2 regions of the Streptomyces sp. NPDC051909 genome follow, and region 2 is predicted to be linked to the other one. Evidence: riboswitches for the same ligand, from Rfam matches in the RefSeq annotation. Region 2 holds a riboswitch; the other holds the start of a gene.

Region 1 (7,165 bases), on a different contig from region 2:
GGTAGGCGCGGACCGCGAGCAGACCGGCCAGCTCGCCCTGGGAGCCGGCGTTCGGCTGGATCGACACCTTGTCGTAGCCGGTGACCTCGGCGAGGCGCTCCTCCAGCTCGGTGATGAGCGTGGCGTAGCCCTGGGCCTGCTCGATCGGGGCGAAGGGGTGGATCTGGCCGAACTCGGGCCAGGTCACCGCCTCCATCTCGGTGGCCGCGTTCAGCTTCATGGTGCAGGAGCCGAGCGGGATCATGCCGCGGTCGAGCGCGTAGTCGCGGTCGGCGAGCTTGCGCAGGTAGCGCATCATCGCGGTCTCGGAGCGGTGCGCGTGGAAGACCGGGTGGGTCAGGTACGCGTCGGTGCGCAGCGCGTCGACGGGCAGCGCGTCCTCGGTGCTCGCGTCCAGGGCCTCGATGTCGGCCTCGACGCCGAAGGCGGTCCACACGGCGGCCAGCTGGGCGCGGGTGGTGGTCTCGTCGCAGGAGACGGAGACGGTGTCGGCGTCGACGCGGTACAGGTTCACGCCGGCCTCGCGGGCGGCGGCGACGACCTCGTCGGCCTTGCCCGGCACACGGGCGGTCAGGGTGTCGAAGAAGGCGCCCTGGGTGAGCTCGACGCCTCCGGCGCGCAGACCGGCGGCGAGGATCGCGGCGTAGCGGTGGGTGCGCCGCGCGATGCCCTTGAGGCCCTCGGGGCCGTGGTAGACGGCGTACATGCCGGCCATCACGGCGAGCAGGACCTGCGCCGTACAGATGTTGCTGGTGGCCTTCTCGCGGCGGATGTGCTGCTCGCGGGTCTGCAGGGTCAGGCGGTAGGCCTTGTTGCCGTCGGCGTCGACGGAGACACCGACCAGGCGGCCCGGCATCGAGCGGACGTGCTTGTCCTGGACCGCCATGTAGCCGGCGTGCGGGCCGCCGAAGCCGAGCGGGACGCCGAAGCGCTGGGTGGTGCCGACGGCGATGTCGGCGCCGAGGGAGCCCGGCGAGACGAGCAGGGTGAGCGCCAGCAGGTCGGCGGCGACGGTGACGATCGCGCCGAGCTCGTGGGCCTGGTCGATGACCGGCTTGATGTCGCGGATGGCACCGGAGGCGCCCGGGTACTGGAGCAGCACGCCGAAGACACCGCGCTCGGCGATCTCGGCCGGGATGCCGGCGGACAGGTCGGCGACGACGACCTCGACGCCGGCGGGCTCGGCGCGGGTCTGGATGACGGCGACGGTCTGCGGCAGGGCGTCCGCGTCGACCAGGAAGACACCGTTCTTGACCTTGCCGATGCGGCGGGACAGCGACATCGCCTCGGCGGCGGCGGTGCCCTCGTCGAGCAGCGAGGAGCCGGCGGTGGGCAGACCGGTGAGGTCGGCGACCATGGTCTGGAAGTTGAGCAGCGCCTCCAGGCGGCCCTGCGAGATCTCCGGCTGGTACGGCGTGTAGGCCGTGTACCAGGCCGGGTTCTCCATCACGTTGCGCAGGATCACCGGCGGGGTGAAGGTGCCGTAGTAGCCCAGGCCGATCATCGGGGCGAGGACCTGGTTGCGGTCGGCGAGCTCGCGCAGCTCGGCCAGGACCTCGGCCTCGGTGCGGGCGGCCGGCAGGGCGAGCGCCTCGGCGTTCTTGATGACGTCCGGTACGGCGGCGGCCGTGAGCTCGTCGAGGGAGCCGTAACCGACCTGGGCGAGCATCTTGGCCCGCGCCTCGGCGTCGGGTCCGATGTGCCGCTGCTCGAAGGGGATGCCCTGCTCGAGCTCGGAGAGCGGGATGCGGTTGGCGGTCATGTACGGGGGCCTCCTGGTCGTCACGACCTGCGAGGGGCACCACGGCGCTGGTGCCCGGACGGCCTCCCCCTCTGTCATCTCAACCTGAGAGCTTCACCGGCCGTGCCTCGCGGCGGGCCGGCTTTCACCGTCGGTGAGGGCGGGAGACATGGAACGCCCGCCCTGCTTTCCAGAGTGACCTCGTCCGCGCGGTACGGGTGCCTGAGAGATTCCGGGGAGGATTTGCTCCTTCGGCGCCTCCGGAAGCCTTCTCCGGAGGACTCTCCCGCGCGGGGTTCACAGCCACAGCCAGCCTACCAGCGCCGTTCCTTCTTCCATCGCTCAAGTGGCCGACATCCCAGATGTGCACTTTCGTAGTGCTTGAAGAGCAGTTGCGACCAGTTGGAGGGACCGTGCAGACCGACATCGATCCGCGCAGCCTGATCGGCCGCAAGGCGTTCGACCGGAACGGACACAAGATCGGCACCGTGGACGAGGTGTACCTGGACGACGCGACGGGCGTCCCCGAATGGGCCGCCGTCCGCACCGGCCTGTTCAGCCGGGACGCGTTCGTCCCCCTGGAGCCCAGCGAGCTGTCGGGCGACGGCCTCCATGTCCCCTACGAACGCGCGCTCATCAAGGACGCCCCCGACTTCGGCGTCGGCCGCCATCTCTCCCCGGACCAGGAACTCCAGCTCTACCGCCACTACAGCCTCGCCCTCCCCCCACCGCCCCAGGACCCCGGCCCCCGCGACTTCGGCCGCCTGGCGGGCCAGGAGGAGGCGTGACGGGCCGCTGACGGCCGCTGCGGGCGGCGGGCTGGACGGCGGCTAGGCCGCGGCTCCCGTCGCACCGCCCGGGACAAGGGGCAGCGGGTCGGACGGCTCCAGGTCGGGGTCGTCCACGGAGAAGGTGCGGACCCGGCCCGGCTCGGAGCCGGGTTCCTCGAAGCGGACCGTGACCCGGCCCAGGCCGCTGCCCTGCACCCAGCCGGCGCCGTGCACGGCGTGCCGCACGTCGTGCCCGGGCGCCCAGCGCCGCTCGGCGGTCTCCGTGGCGGTCGGCGGCGCGGCGACGGGCTCGTCCGCGGGTGAGGACTCGGCCGACTCGTCCCGTACGGGCTCCGCGTGCCCCGCCTCCGCCTCCGCCTGTGCGAACAGGTCCTCCTGCGTGTAGTCGGCGAGCCCGCTCACGCCCACCCCGAGCAGCCGCACGCCGCCCGTGGTGTCGACCAGGTCGAGCAGCCGCCCGGCCGCCTCGCGCACCACCACCGGGTCGTCCGTCGGCCCGCGCAGCGTCTCGGAGCGGGTCAGCGTCGAGAAGTCGTAGCGCCGCACCTTCAGGACGATCGTCCGCCCCGAGTGCCCGGAGCCCCGCAGCCGCGCCACACAGCGCTCCGCGAGCCGCTCCACCTCCAGGCGGATCCGCAGCCGGTCGTGCAGGTCCACGTCGAAGGTGTCCTCCACGGAGACCGACTTGGTGTCCCGCTCCGCCACCACCGGCCGGTCGTCCCGCCCGAGCGCCATCCGGTACAGCCCGGCACCGTGCGCGCGCCCCAGGAGCCGTACGAGCTCGTCCTCACCGGCCTCCACCACCTCGGCCACCGTGGTGATCCCGGCCCTCCGCAGGTGCTCCCCGGTGGCCGGGCCGACGCCGGGGATGATCCGCACCGAGCGCGGCCCGAGCAGCTCCCGCTCCGTCCCCGGCTCTATCAGCACGAGCCCGTCCGGCTTGGCCTCCTCGGAGGCGATCTTCGCGAGCATCTTGGAGCCGGCCAGACCCACCGACCCGGTCAGCCCCGTCGTGGCGAGGATGTCCCGCCGCAACCGCTCCCCCACCGCCCGCGCGCCCGCGCTGTCCTCGGCGAGTCCGCCCGCCTCCAGGTCGACGAAGGCCTCGTCCAGGCTCAGCGGCTCGACCAGCGGCGAAAGACTCCCGAGCAGCTCCATGACCTGCCCGCTGATCGCCCGGTAGAAGGCGAACCGCGGCACCAGATACGCCGCGTTCGGCGCGAGCCGCCGCGCCTGCCCCATGGGCATCGCGGAGTGCACACCGAAGCGCCGGGCCTCGTACGAGGCGGTGGCGACCACTCCACGCGGCCCGAGCCCGCCCACGACCACGGGTTTTCCGCGCAGGCTGGGCTTCGACGCCTGCTCGGCAGCGGCGAAGAAGGCATCCATGTCGAGATGCAGGATCGTGGGCACGGCTCTCACGGTTCCGATGCTGCCGCACACCACTGACAATCGGCCCGCACGAGCGTGCGAGCCGTGTCGCCGGACGGCGCCACGGGAGGAACGCCGAAGACGTACGGGGGCGGCTCAGACGGCCCGGTCGCGGCGCCGGCGCGCCAGCTCGTCCGCAGGGTTGTGCCCGATCAGGGTCTCGCCGGTGTCGACCCGCTCGCCGTGCAGCTGCGAGAGCGCCGCCTCCACGTCGCGCCAGACCACGCCCACCGCGATGCCGAAGACGCCCTGCCCGCCCTGGAGCAGCGAGACGACCTCGTCGGGCGAGGAGCATTCGTAGACGGTCGCGCCGTCGCTCATCAGCGTCATGCGCTCGAGGTCGCGGAAACCCCGGGCCCGCAGGTGCTGCACCGCCGCCCGGATGTTCTGGAGCGCGACCCCGGTGTCCAGGAAGCGCTTGACGATCTTGAGGACGACGACGTCCCGGAAGCTGTAGAGGCGCTGCGTACCCGATCCGTACGCGGGCCGCACGCTCGGCTCGACGAGACCGGTGCGCGCCCAGTAGTCCAGCTGCCGGTAGGTGATGCCGGCCGCCGCGCAGGCCGTGGGGCCGCGATAGCCGACGGTCTCCGCCGCCGGGCCCGCCGGGCCCGCGCTCGCGTCCGTACCGAGGTCGCCCACACTGCTGTGAAGCGGATACGGGCCCTTCTCCCCGGGAGCACGCCCCAGGAAGCCCCCTGCCGTACCGTCGCCGCTGCTCATCACGCCGACCCTCCGTCCTTGACCTGCCCACACGAAGGTAGGCAGTCACTCGGGGTGCGTCAACGATCGCCACACTCGGCACGCCGAGTGATAATCACCCGAAGAGTGGTTTCCCGTGCCCCACTTTGGGGAAAGGCTACTCGAATGCGCCGGGCCCGCCCCGTTCTGGCGGCCCGTCGAGGTGTCGCCCGAACGGACGACCTCCCGGCCGCCCGGCTACTGGTTGCCGGTCCCGAAGTCCTCCGGGGAGATCTGGTCGAGGAACTCGCGGAACTTCTCCACCTCGTCCTCCTGCTCGTCCGGAATCGCGATCCCCGCGTCGTCGAGCACCCCGTCACTGCCGTAGATCGGCGTTCCGGTGCGCAGCGCGAGGGCTATCGCGTCGGACGGGCGCGCGCTCACCTCGACACCGCTGGCGAAGACCAGCTCGGCGTAGAACACCCCGTCGCGCAGATCCGTGATGCGGACCTCGGTGAGCTCCTGGCCGACGGCCTCCAGGACGTCCTTGAAGAGATCGTGCGTCAGCGGCCTGGCCGGAGCCATGCCCTGCTGGGCGAAGGCGATCGCGGTCGCCTCGCCCGGACCGATCCAGATCGGGAGGTACCGGTCGCCCCCCACTTCGCGCAGGAGAACGATCGGCTGGTTGGAGGGCATTTCCACCCGGACACCCACAACGTCGAGCTCGTTCACACAGCAACCCTAGGACGTGCCCGACCGGTTTGGGTAGTCGGGCCGCCCGGAGGCCGGCGGAAGATCACCGGCGGATCACTGCAGGCGCAGCCCCAGGGCGGTCTGGACCAGTGCCGCGTGGAGGCGTACGGACAGTCCCGCGAGCTCCTGCGCGGTGGCCTCCGCATGCGCCCTGGTCTGCGGATTGCGGTGCCGTCGCAGCGGCGCCACCACCTGCTCGACCAGACCGGCCTCCCGGTCCGCGGCGGCCTTCACGGCCCGCAGATGGCGCGGTTCGAGACCGAATCTGCCCAGGTCCGCCACGAGCTTGGCGACGGTGACGGTCTCGGCGTCGTAGCCACCGCCCTCGACCGGGGCGATCAGCCCGTACGACTCCCACTCGGCCAGCTCGGCCTCGGTCACCTCGGCGGCGGCCAGCAGCTCGGCCCGGCCGACCCGGGCGGCCGTCGGCCGGTCGCCCTCGGCGTCCCAGGCCCCGTCGAGCAGGTCGCGCCGGCCGCCGGCCGGGGCCGGCAGCCGCACCTCCTCGCCCCGGGCGAGGGCGTCCAGATGCTCACGGATGACCTTGAGCGGGAGGTAGTGGTCCCGCTGCATCCGCAGGATCTGAGCGAGCCGCTCCACGTCCTGGGCGCTGAACTTCCGGTACCCGGAGGCCGTACGGCGGGGCTCGACGAGCCCCTCGGCCTCCAGGAACCGGATCTTGGAGATGGTCACTTCGGGAAACTCGTCGCGCAGCTGGCTCAGCACCGTGCCGATGCTGACCAGCCGTTCGCCCGCGGGGGCGGTGCCGAGCCCGGCACCGCCCGTCGGTGTACGCAGCATGGACCTTCCCTGAAGGTGCTCCGGAGCGTCACACGCCCCGCTGGCTCGCGAAGAACACGAGCCGGTACTTGCCGATCTGCACCTCGTCACCGTTGGAGAGCACGACCGAGTCGATCGGCTCGCGGTTGACGTAGGTGCCGTTGAGGCTGCCGACGTCCGACACCGTGAAGGTGCCGTCCGGCTGGCGCCGGAACTCCACGTGGCGACGCGACACGGTCACGTCGTCCAGGAAGATGTCGCTCTGCGGGTGGCGGCCGGCCGTGGTCAGCTCGCCGTCCAGCAGGAACCGGCTGCCCGAGTTGGGGCCGCGGCGCACGATCAGCAGCGCCGAACCGGACGGCAGTGCCTCGACCGCCGCCAGGGCCTCCTGCGAGAGCGCCGGAATCTGGCCGGTGACCTCCGCGTCATAGGCCTCGATCCCCGAGATGGAGATCGTCGAGGTCGTCTCGGAAGCACGCTCCGGCACCACCCCGCCGCGCAGCGGCGCGCCGCAGTGGGAGCAGAATCGGCTGTCCGCAGTGTTGCGGTGACCGCACCTCGTACACACCGGCATGGACGCGTCCTCCTGCCGCGGCTGCCCCGCGGAGGTCTGGGTCGCGTACGGGTCGGGAACGAACCCTCCACCCGCACTTGAGGTTGATGGTTCTCCGAAACCTATGCGCGCGGCACCCGCAGGGTCAACAGACGACGCGCCCTGTGCGCCCGGAATGTCGTCACCCTGCCCACCGACCTCGTCACGGAACAGCGGGCGCTCGGCGCCCTGTTCCTCATCCTGGGCGTGACGCGGCGCGCGATGCCTGGCGTTGCCGCCGTCCTCACGTCCGCTCTTGCCGAACAACTTCGCAAACAACTTCACGGGCGATTCCCCTTGACCGAAACAGACCCGCCCGTGGGGCAGGACGAACCCTGACTGAACACACCTGCCGACCCGGACACCTTCACAACGTCCGTGGCCACTCGACAGTTT
Region 2 (7,165 bases):
TCTTGCGTTGTTCGGGAGTCGGATGCGCGGACGCCCGGCCACGCTGTTTCCGTGGCCGGGCGGACCGCTGGCGGTGGTGTTACTTGAAGGAGACCTCGGCGAAGTTCTCCTGCGTCAGCGGGGAGACCTTCGGCGGGTTGACGTTCTTGCCGAACGCGATGGCCGGCGGCGAGGAGGACAGCGGGACACCGGGGAGGTAGTCCATGATCGCCTCGTTGGCCTTCTTGTACAGGTCGGTGCGCTTGGTCGGGTCGCCCTGGAGCGAGCCCGCCTTCACCGCGGCGAAGACCTTGTCGTCCTTGAAGCCCCACTGCTTGTCGTACTCGGCGAACCAGGTGCCGATGAAGTTGTAGCCGTCGTTGAAGTCACCGGTCCAGCCGAGCATGTGCAGGGCGCAGGAGCCGGCCTCGGTGGCGTCCAGGTAGTCCGGGTTCCACTTCATGGGCTTCGGGGTGACCTTGATGCCGGCCTTCTCCAGGTCGGCCTTGATCAGCTCGAAGATGTCCTGCGGGGCAGGCATGTACGGGCGGGTGACCTCGGTCGGGTAGCAGAACTCGATGTTCAGGTTGCTCTCGCCGGCGGAGGCGAGGAGCTGCTTGGCCTTGGCCGTGTCGAACGGGAACTTCTTCACGTTCTCGGACCAGCCGGCGACCGTGTCGGGCATGAACTGGGTCGCGACCTTGCCGCCCGCGGGCAGCTGGGTCTTGACGATGTTCTCGCGGTCCATGGCGTGGGCGATGGCCTGGCGGACCTCGGGCTTCTTCAGCGCCGGGTTCTTCTCCTGCGACATGCCGACGTACAGCAGGTTGAAGACGTCACGGGTCGGGACCTCGAAGCCGGCCGCCTCGAGCGTCTTGATGTCGGCGGGCGCGACCAGGTCGTAGCCGTCGATGTCACCGGCCTGCAGCGCCTGACGGCGGCCGCTCTCGGTGTCGATGGTGCGGAAGACCAGGTTCTTGACCTTGGCCTTCTCGCCCCAGTAGTCGTCGAAGCGGGTCAGGCTGACTTCCTTGTTGCCCTTGTTCCACTTCGTGATCTTGTACGGGCCGGTGCCGGCGACCATGCCGGCCTCCTGGCTGTACTTCGGGTACGTGATGGCGTCGCCCTTGGCGGTCGCCTCCTGCTTCGCGTACTCCTTGAGCGCCTTCGGCGAGTGGATCGCGAGGGCCTGCAGGGAGAAGCCGCCCGGAAGGTTGGCGGAGGGCTCGAAGACCTCGATGACGGCCGTGTTCGCGTCCTTGACGGTGCAGGACTTGTAGTTGGCCTTCGGGGTTTCCTTGTCCTCGTTCTTCGCGAACCCGCCCATGATGGTCTGCCAGTAGTAGGAGACCGCGCTGGACTGGTACGTGCCCTTCCAGTTGAACCAGTAGTCGTAGTTCGCGCAGACGGCGGCGGCGTCGAGCTTCTCGCCGTCGTGGAACTTCACGCCCTGGCGGATGCCGAACGTCCAGACCGTGCCCGCAGGGTTGCTGGACCACTTCTCGGCGAGACCGCCGACCAGCTTGCTGCCGCCGGACTCGTGCTCCAGCAGGGCCTCGAAGGCCTGCCGGGTGACGCGGAAGGTCTCGCCGTCGGAGGCGAGAGCCGGGTCGAGGGAGGCCGGGTCACCGGGGGCACCGAACACGAACGTGTCCTTGGCGCCGTCCTTGTCCCCGTCCTTGCCCCGCTCGCTCGCGCAGCCGGTGGCGATGAGGCCGACCGCGAGGGCCGCCGTCAAAGCCCGGGCTGACCGGGACGTGAATATTCGCATGGGTCCACCCCTGGGTCGCCATGTTGGTCGGTCTGACCGGCCGAACGCTACTGGCGAGTGACGCGGCAGAGAACAGTCCGCATAGCGGTGATATCAAGCTGAGACCCGGACAGTTGGCAAATCGGGCGGATGCGGGACAGAGCCGCCGCGTCACCCGCAAGCGGAGCCAAAACCTCAGCTCGGAAAGGGATTTCGCCGCCGGGTTGACAAAGTGGCTGGAAGCACTCAGGCGTGCCGCGCCGGCGGGTAGCCGTATCCCGACTGGTGAGACGCGGCGCCGCCGCCCGCGGCGTGCGCGTCACGGTCGTAGAACGGACGGGCGTGGGCGTGCAGCCACATCGCGACCGGGTCGTACGTGTCGGACATGGCCACCGTGGAGACCGGCAGTCCGTCGGGGACGGCGGCGACGGTCTGGTGCATCATCGCCCGCACGGCCTCGACGGAGGCCGGCGAGGAGTCGTACAGGTCGAGGCCGATCGCCAGGTACGGCGAGCCGAGCGCGGGCTGCACCCAGGCGCGGCGCAGCGAGCGGACGGCGGAGGTGCGGTGCGCGTTCTGCGTGAGCAGGGCGTAGAACTGCGGGATCTCCAGGGCGGGCTCGGAGAGCCGCAGCGGGCCCGCGGGCATCCGGTCCAGGCCGGTGGCGATGCGCCGCAGATCGGCCCAGGGGATGCCGACGCCGCCGCCGGGGGCGTGCGGATTGAGCCAGATGCCCCAGCGGTCGGGGTAGAGGGCGCGGGCGATCTCAAGCCCGGAGACGAGTTCGTGGCCGCGGGTCCAGCCGGAGGCGGCGAGCTCCTGGGCGGAGGTGACGCACGGCGCGTAGCCGTAGCCGTCGACCTCCATGTTGCCGTACTGGGCGTCGGGCGAGCCCGCCGCGCCCTGCCAGAGCAGCATCCGGACCTCGGAGCCGGCGAGGGCGCGCAGCAGCTGCTCGTAGGCGTCGTGGCGCCCGGGTGCCACCTGGCGCAGCATGTGCTCGACCTGTCCGGTCGCGGCGGTGCCTGACGCGCTCACCGTGGGTCCCGCCCCTCTTGTCGTAAGGCTCACTTGAATGGGTTCAGCTGACTGAGTTCAGCTTAAACAGGGGTCCGTCACACGGCGGCGCGCTGGTAGAAGGGGCGCACCTTGTCCAGCATCCAGTCGCCGACCGGGTCCTGGGCCACGTCGAGCAGGATGAGGTTGACCGGCCAGGCGACCTCGACCCGGCCGAGGGCGCGGCCGAGGGCGTCGAGCGGGGCGTTCCGGTCGGCCTCGGGTCCGGTGAGCTCGACGCCGACGAAGAGCGCGGGCTCGGTGCCCTCGACGCTGGCGAGGACACGGCGGGCGACGGCGACGACGCCGGTGGCCTCGAACTCGGCGGAGGCGGCGGCGAGGAAGTCGACCGGGTCGTCCTGCCAGTCGGGCTCGAAGAGCCGCACCCGGCCGCCGCTGGCCGGCCCGTCGAGAGCGGTGCGGCCGGTGCGGCAGAGCTCGGCGACGGCGGGCGGGGGCAGCGGAACGCCGACGGTGCCGCCGGGGTTGACGGCGATGCCGAGCTGCGGCGGCAGACCGCGGGCGAAGTCACGGGCGGGAGCGATCGTGTACGACATGTGCTCGCCGGCGACGGCGAGGAACTGCTGCTCGGAGCTGAAGACGGGCACGTAGGCGGCGCCGTCGATCTCCATGGTGGGCAGGTCCAGGTCACGGCTCTCGGGTCCGCCGCCGTTGGGCAGCGGCACCCAGACGGGGCTGCGCCCGAGCACCTCGACCAGGCGCCCGCCGGCGGAGGGGTTGCCGAGGGAGGCGGCCAGCACTTCCTCGAGCTCGTTGCCCGGCCACGTCACGTCCACGGTCCTCTTCGTCCCCTTCCCGGTCTCCCGGCTCCCGGCGCACCCCGGCTTCCGCACATGGTGCGGTTGGGTCCGTCCGGTCCTGACCCACCGGACGGACCCTAGGCACCCTAATGGCGCAGAGCGGCGTCCGTGACCGAAAAGGGTGCGGAGTGCGTCACGGGAGGTCCCGGAAGGCGATCTTCCGCAGGGCGCCGGCGGCGTCCCGGTCGAGCAGGGTGACCGAGGAGCAGCCCGCCGGCAGGGTGCCGGCCTCGGCGGTGCGGACCAGCCGGGCGACGGCGCGGCGGTGGCGGGCGAAGGCGTACGCGGAGACGCCGCGGCCCCGGTCGCGCTGGCCGGCCCGGGCGGTGTCCGGGTCGACGTCGAGCAGGATCAGGTGCATCGCGGCCCCTCGGCGCCGGGCGTCGCGGGCGAGCCAGCCGCGCACCCAGGACTGGGTGCCGCAGTCGTGGACGATCACCCCGGCGCCGGTGCGCAGGGCGCGGCGCAGGCCCGCGTAGTGGGCGAGGCGGGCGAGCGGGCGGTAGAGCGCGTACGGCAGGAGGCGGGGCAGCCGGGCCTCCCAGCGCTCCCGGGTGTCCTGGGAGTCGATGGCGCGGCCCTCGGCGGCGCGGGCCATCAGGGTGGACTTCCCGGCGCCGGGCAGCCCGGAGACGACCACCACGTCGCCGGTGGCGAAGGTGAGCGCGCGGGGGCTGCGGCCGCCGCGCTCGCGCAGGTCGCGCAGAAGCCGCGCGCGGCGCCTGCTGCGCGCCCGCTCGCGGGTCCGGGCCCGGGCGACCGCCCGCTGGGCCGGTATCCCGGTGTTCGTCGCCGCGGCCGGGACTCCGGTGCGCTGGATCGTCATCGCTTCTCCCCCTGTCGGGTCTCCCCCTGACGGGACTGCGGGACCCCTGCCCACAAAGTGTAAAGAGACGGTAATGCGGCACAAGCGATTTGCCGCGCGGATCGGCCGTGCAATGATGAGCGCGCCACGCGCTCGCCCGAGCGCGCACAACCGCATACCGGCCGCTCGAATCCGCGCGGGAGAGTCCCGGGTCCGCCGGCGCAGTCGCGCCGGGCGCCCCGGGCGCCGAAGGAGCAAGTACCTCCCTTGAATCTCTCAGGCCCCGTACCGCGTGGATGAGGCAGATCTGAAAAGCGGGTCGCCCTGCCGCGTCCCCACCCAAGGTGCAAGCCGATCTCTCGGTGACGAGATGCTCTCGGTGAACCTCTCAGGTTCCATGACAGATGGGGAGGATCGTCCTCACCGTCATGTATGTCGTGCCCCGCACGCCTGGGACCCGGGAGCCACCCCATGAGCACTGCCCCCCGTCTGACCGCCCTCGATGCCCTGCATCGTTCGCTGGGCGCGACCATGACCGACTTCGCCGGCTGGGACATGCCGCTGCGATACGGCAGCGAGCGCGACGAGCACAACGCCGTGCGCACCAAGGCCGGCCTCTTCGACCTCTCCCACATGGGCGAGATCACCGTCACCGGCCCGCAGGCCGTGGAGCTCCTGGACTACGCCCTGGTCGGCAACATCTCGACCGTGGGCATCGGGCGCGCCCGCTACACGATGATCTGCCAGGAGGACGGCGGCATCCTCGACGACCTGATCGTCTACCGCCTGGGCGAGACCGAGGCCGGGTCTTCCGAGTACATGGTCGTCGCCAACGCCTCCAACGCCCAGGTCGTCCTGGACGCCCTGGTGGCCCGCTCCGAAGGCTTCGACGCCGAGGTCCGCGACGACCGCGACGCGTACGCCCTGATCGCCGTCCAGGGCCCGGAGTCCCCCGGCATCCTGAAGCAGCTCACCGACGCCGACCTGGACGGTCTGAAGTACTACGCGGGCCTGCCCGGCACGGTCGCCGGCGTGGACGCGCTGATCGCCCGGACCGGCTACACCGGCGAGGACGGCTTCGAGCTGTTCCTGAAGCCGGCCGACGCCGAGGGCGTGTGGCAGGCGCTGACCGAGGCGGGCAAGGACGCCGGTCTGATCCCCTGCGGTCTGTCCTGCCGTGACACGCTGCGCCTGGAGGCGGGCATGCCGCTGTACGGGCACGAGCTGAACACCTCGCTCACCCCCTTCGACGCGGGCCTCGGCCGGGTCGTGAAGTTCGAGAAGACCACCAACGAGGGCCGCTTCGTCGGCCGCGAGGCGCTGGAGAAGGCCGCCGAGCGCGCCGAGTCCGCCCCGCCGCGCAAGCTGGTCGGCCTGGTCGCCGAGGGCCGCCGGGTGCCGCGCGCCGGCATGTCGGTGGTCGCGAACGGCGAGGTCGTCGGCGAGATCACCTCCGGCGCCCCGTCCCCGACGCTGGCCAAGCCCATCGCCATGGCGTACGTGGACGCGGCCTTCGCCGAGCCCGGCACGGAGGGCGTCGGCGTCGACATCCGCGGCACGCACGAGCCGTACGCGGTCGTGGCGCTGCCGTTCTACAAGCGCCAGAAGTGAGGATGGGGCGACAGCCCTCGCCCCCTCCGGGCGGGACGCCGACGTGACGCATTCGTCTCAGGACGCGTCTCACCCCGCAAGACCCCCGTACATCCGCACTCCCCGCATCCAGGAGAATCAGGTCATGAGCAACCCGCAGAACCTTCGCTACAGCAAGGAGCACGAGTGGCTGTCGGGCGCCGAGGACGGCGTCGCGACGGTCGGCATCACCGAGCACGCGGCCAACGCCCTCGGTGACATCGTCTACGTCCAGCTCCCCGAGGTCGGCGACACGGTCACCGCGGGCGAGTCCTGTGGCGAGCTGGAGTCGACCAAGTCGGTCAGCGAGCTGTACGCCCCCGTGACCGGCGAGGTCGTCGAGGCCAACCAGGACGTCGTGGACGACCCGGAGCTGGTCAACAAGGCGCCGTTCGAGGGTGGCTGGCTGTTCAAGGTGCGCATCGCGGACGAGCCGGAGGACCTGCTCTCCGCCGACGAGTACACCGCCTTCATCGCAGGCTGACCGAGACCCCGTAGGGATCGATTCATGTCGCTTCTGAACACCCCTCTCCACGAGCTGGACCCGGACGTCGCCGCCGCCGTCGACGCCGAGCTCCGCCGTCAGCAGTCCACCCTCGAGATGATCGCCTCGGAGAACTTCGCTCCGGTCGCGGTCATGGAGGCCCAGGGCTCCGTCCTCACCAACAAGTACGCCGAGGGCTACCCGGGCCGCCGCTACTACGGCGGCTGCGAGCACGTCGACGTGGCCGAGCAGATCGCGATCGACCGGATCAAGGACCTGTTCGGCGCCGAGTACGCCAACGTGCAGCCGCACTCCGGCGCCTCCGCCAACCAGGCCGCGCTGTTCGCCATCGCCCAGCCCGGCGACACGATCCTCGGTCTCGACCTGGCGCACGGCGGCCACCTCACCCACGGCATGCGCCTGAACTTCTCGGGCAAGCAGTTCAACGTGGTCGCGTACCACGTGGACGAGAACGGCCTGGTCGACATGGCCGAGGTCGAGCGCCTCGCCAAGGAGCACCGCCCGAAGGTGATCATCGCCGGCTGGTCGGCGTACCCGCGTCAGCTCGACTTCGCCGAGTTCCGCCGGATCGCCGACGAGGTCGAGGCCTACCTGTGGGTCGACATGGCCCACTTCGCGGG

The links. Region 2 has a riboswitch for glycine ahead of gcvT (glycine cleavage system aminomethyltransferase GcvT). Riboswitches for the same ligand answer to the same signal wherever they lie in the genome.
Region 1: another riboswitch for glycine. It lies ahead of gcvP (aminomethyl-transferring glycine dehydrogenase); the one in region 2 lies ahead of gcvT (glycine cleavage system aminomethyltransferase GcvT).

Annotation. Positions count from the first base shown of each region.
Region 1 is NZ_JBFAYA010000011.1:5,933-13,097, reverse strand. Features, by position in the region: gene gcvP (aminomethyl-transferring glycine dehydrogenase) at 1-1,762, opposite strand, end outside; glycine riboswitch at 1,942-2,040, opposite strand; gene AB0M18_RS18820 (PRC-barrel domain-containing protein) at 2,104-2,529, shown strand; gene AB0M18_RS18815 (DNA polymerase IV) at 2,572-3,954, opposite strand; gene AB0M18_RS18810 (MerR family transcriptional regulator) at 4,060-4,686, opposite strand; gene AB0M18_RS18805 (bifunctional nuclease family protein) at 4,903-5,376, opposite strand; gene AB0M18_RS18800 (MerR family transcriptional regulator) at 5,452-6,198, opposite strand; gene AB0M18_RS18795 (FHA domain-containing protein) at 6,227-7,162, opposite strand.
Region 2 is NZ_JBFAYA010000002.1:144,981-152,145, forward strand. Features, by position in the region: gene AB0M18_RS03665 (ABC transporter substrate-binding protein) at 80-1,750, opposite strand; gene AB0M18_RS03670 (enhanced serine sensitivity protein SseB C-terminal domain-containing protein) at 1,976-2,767, opposite strand; gene AB0M18_RS03675 (enhanced serine sensitivity protein SseB) at 2,845-3,582, opposite strand; gene AB0M18_RS03680 (AAA family ATPase) at 3,740-4,432, opposite strand; glycine riboswitch at 4,599-4,712, shown strand; gene gcvT (glycine cleavage system aminomethyltransferase GcvT) at 4,883-6,022, shown strand; gene gcvH (glycine cleavage system protein GcvH) at 6,147-6,524, shown strand; gene glyA (serine hydroxymethyltransferase) at 6,549-7,165, shown strand, end outside.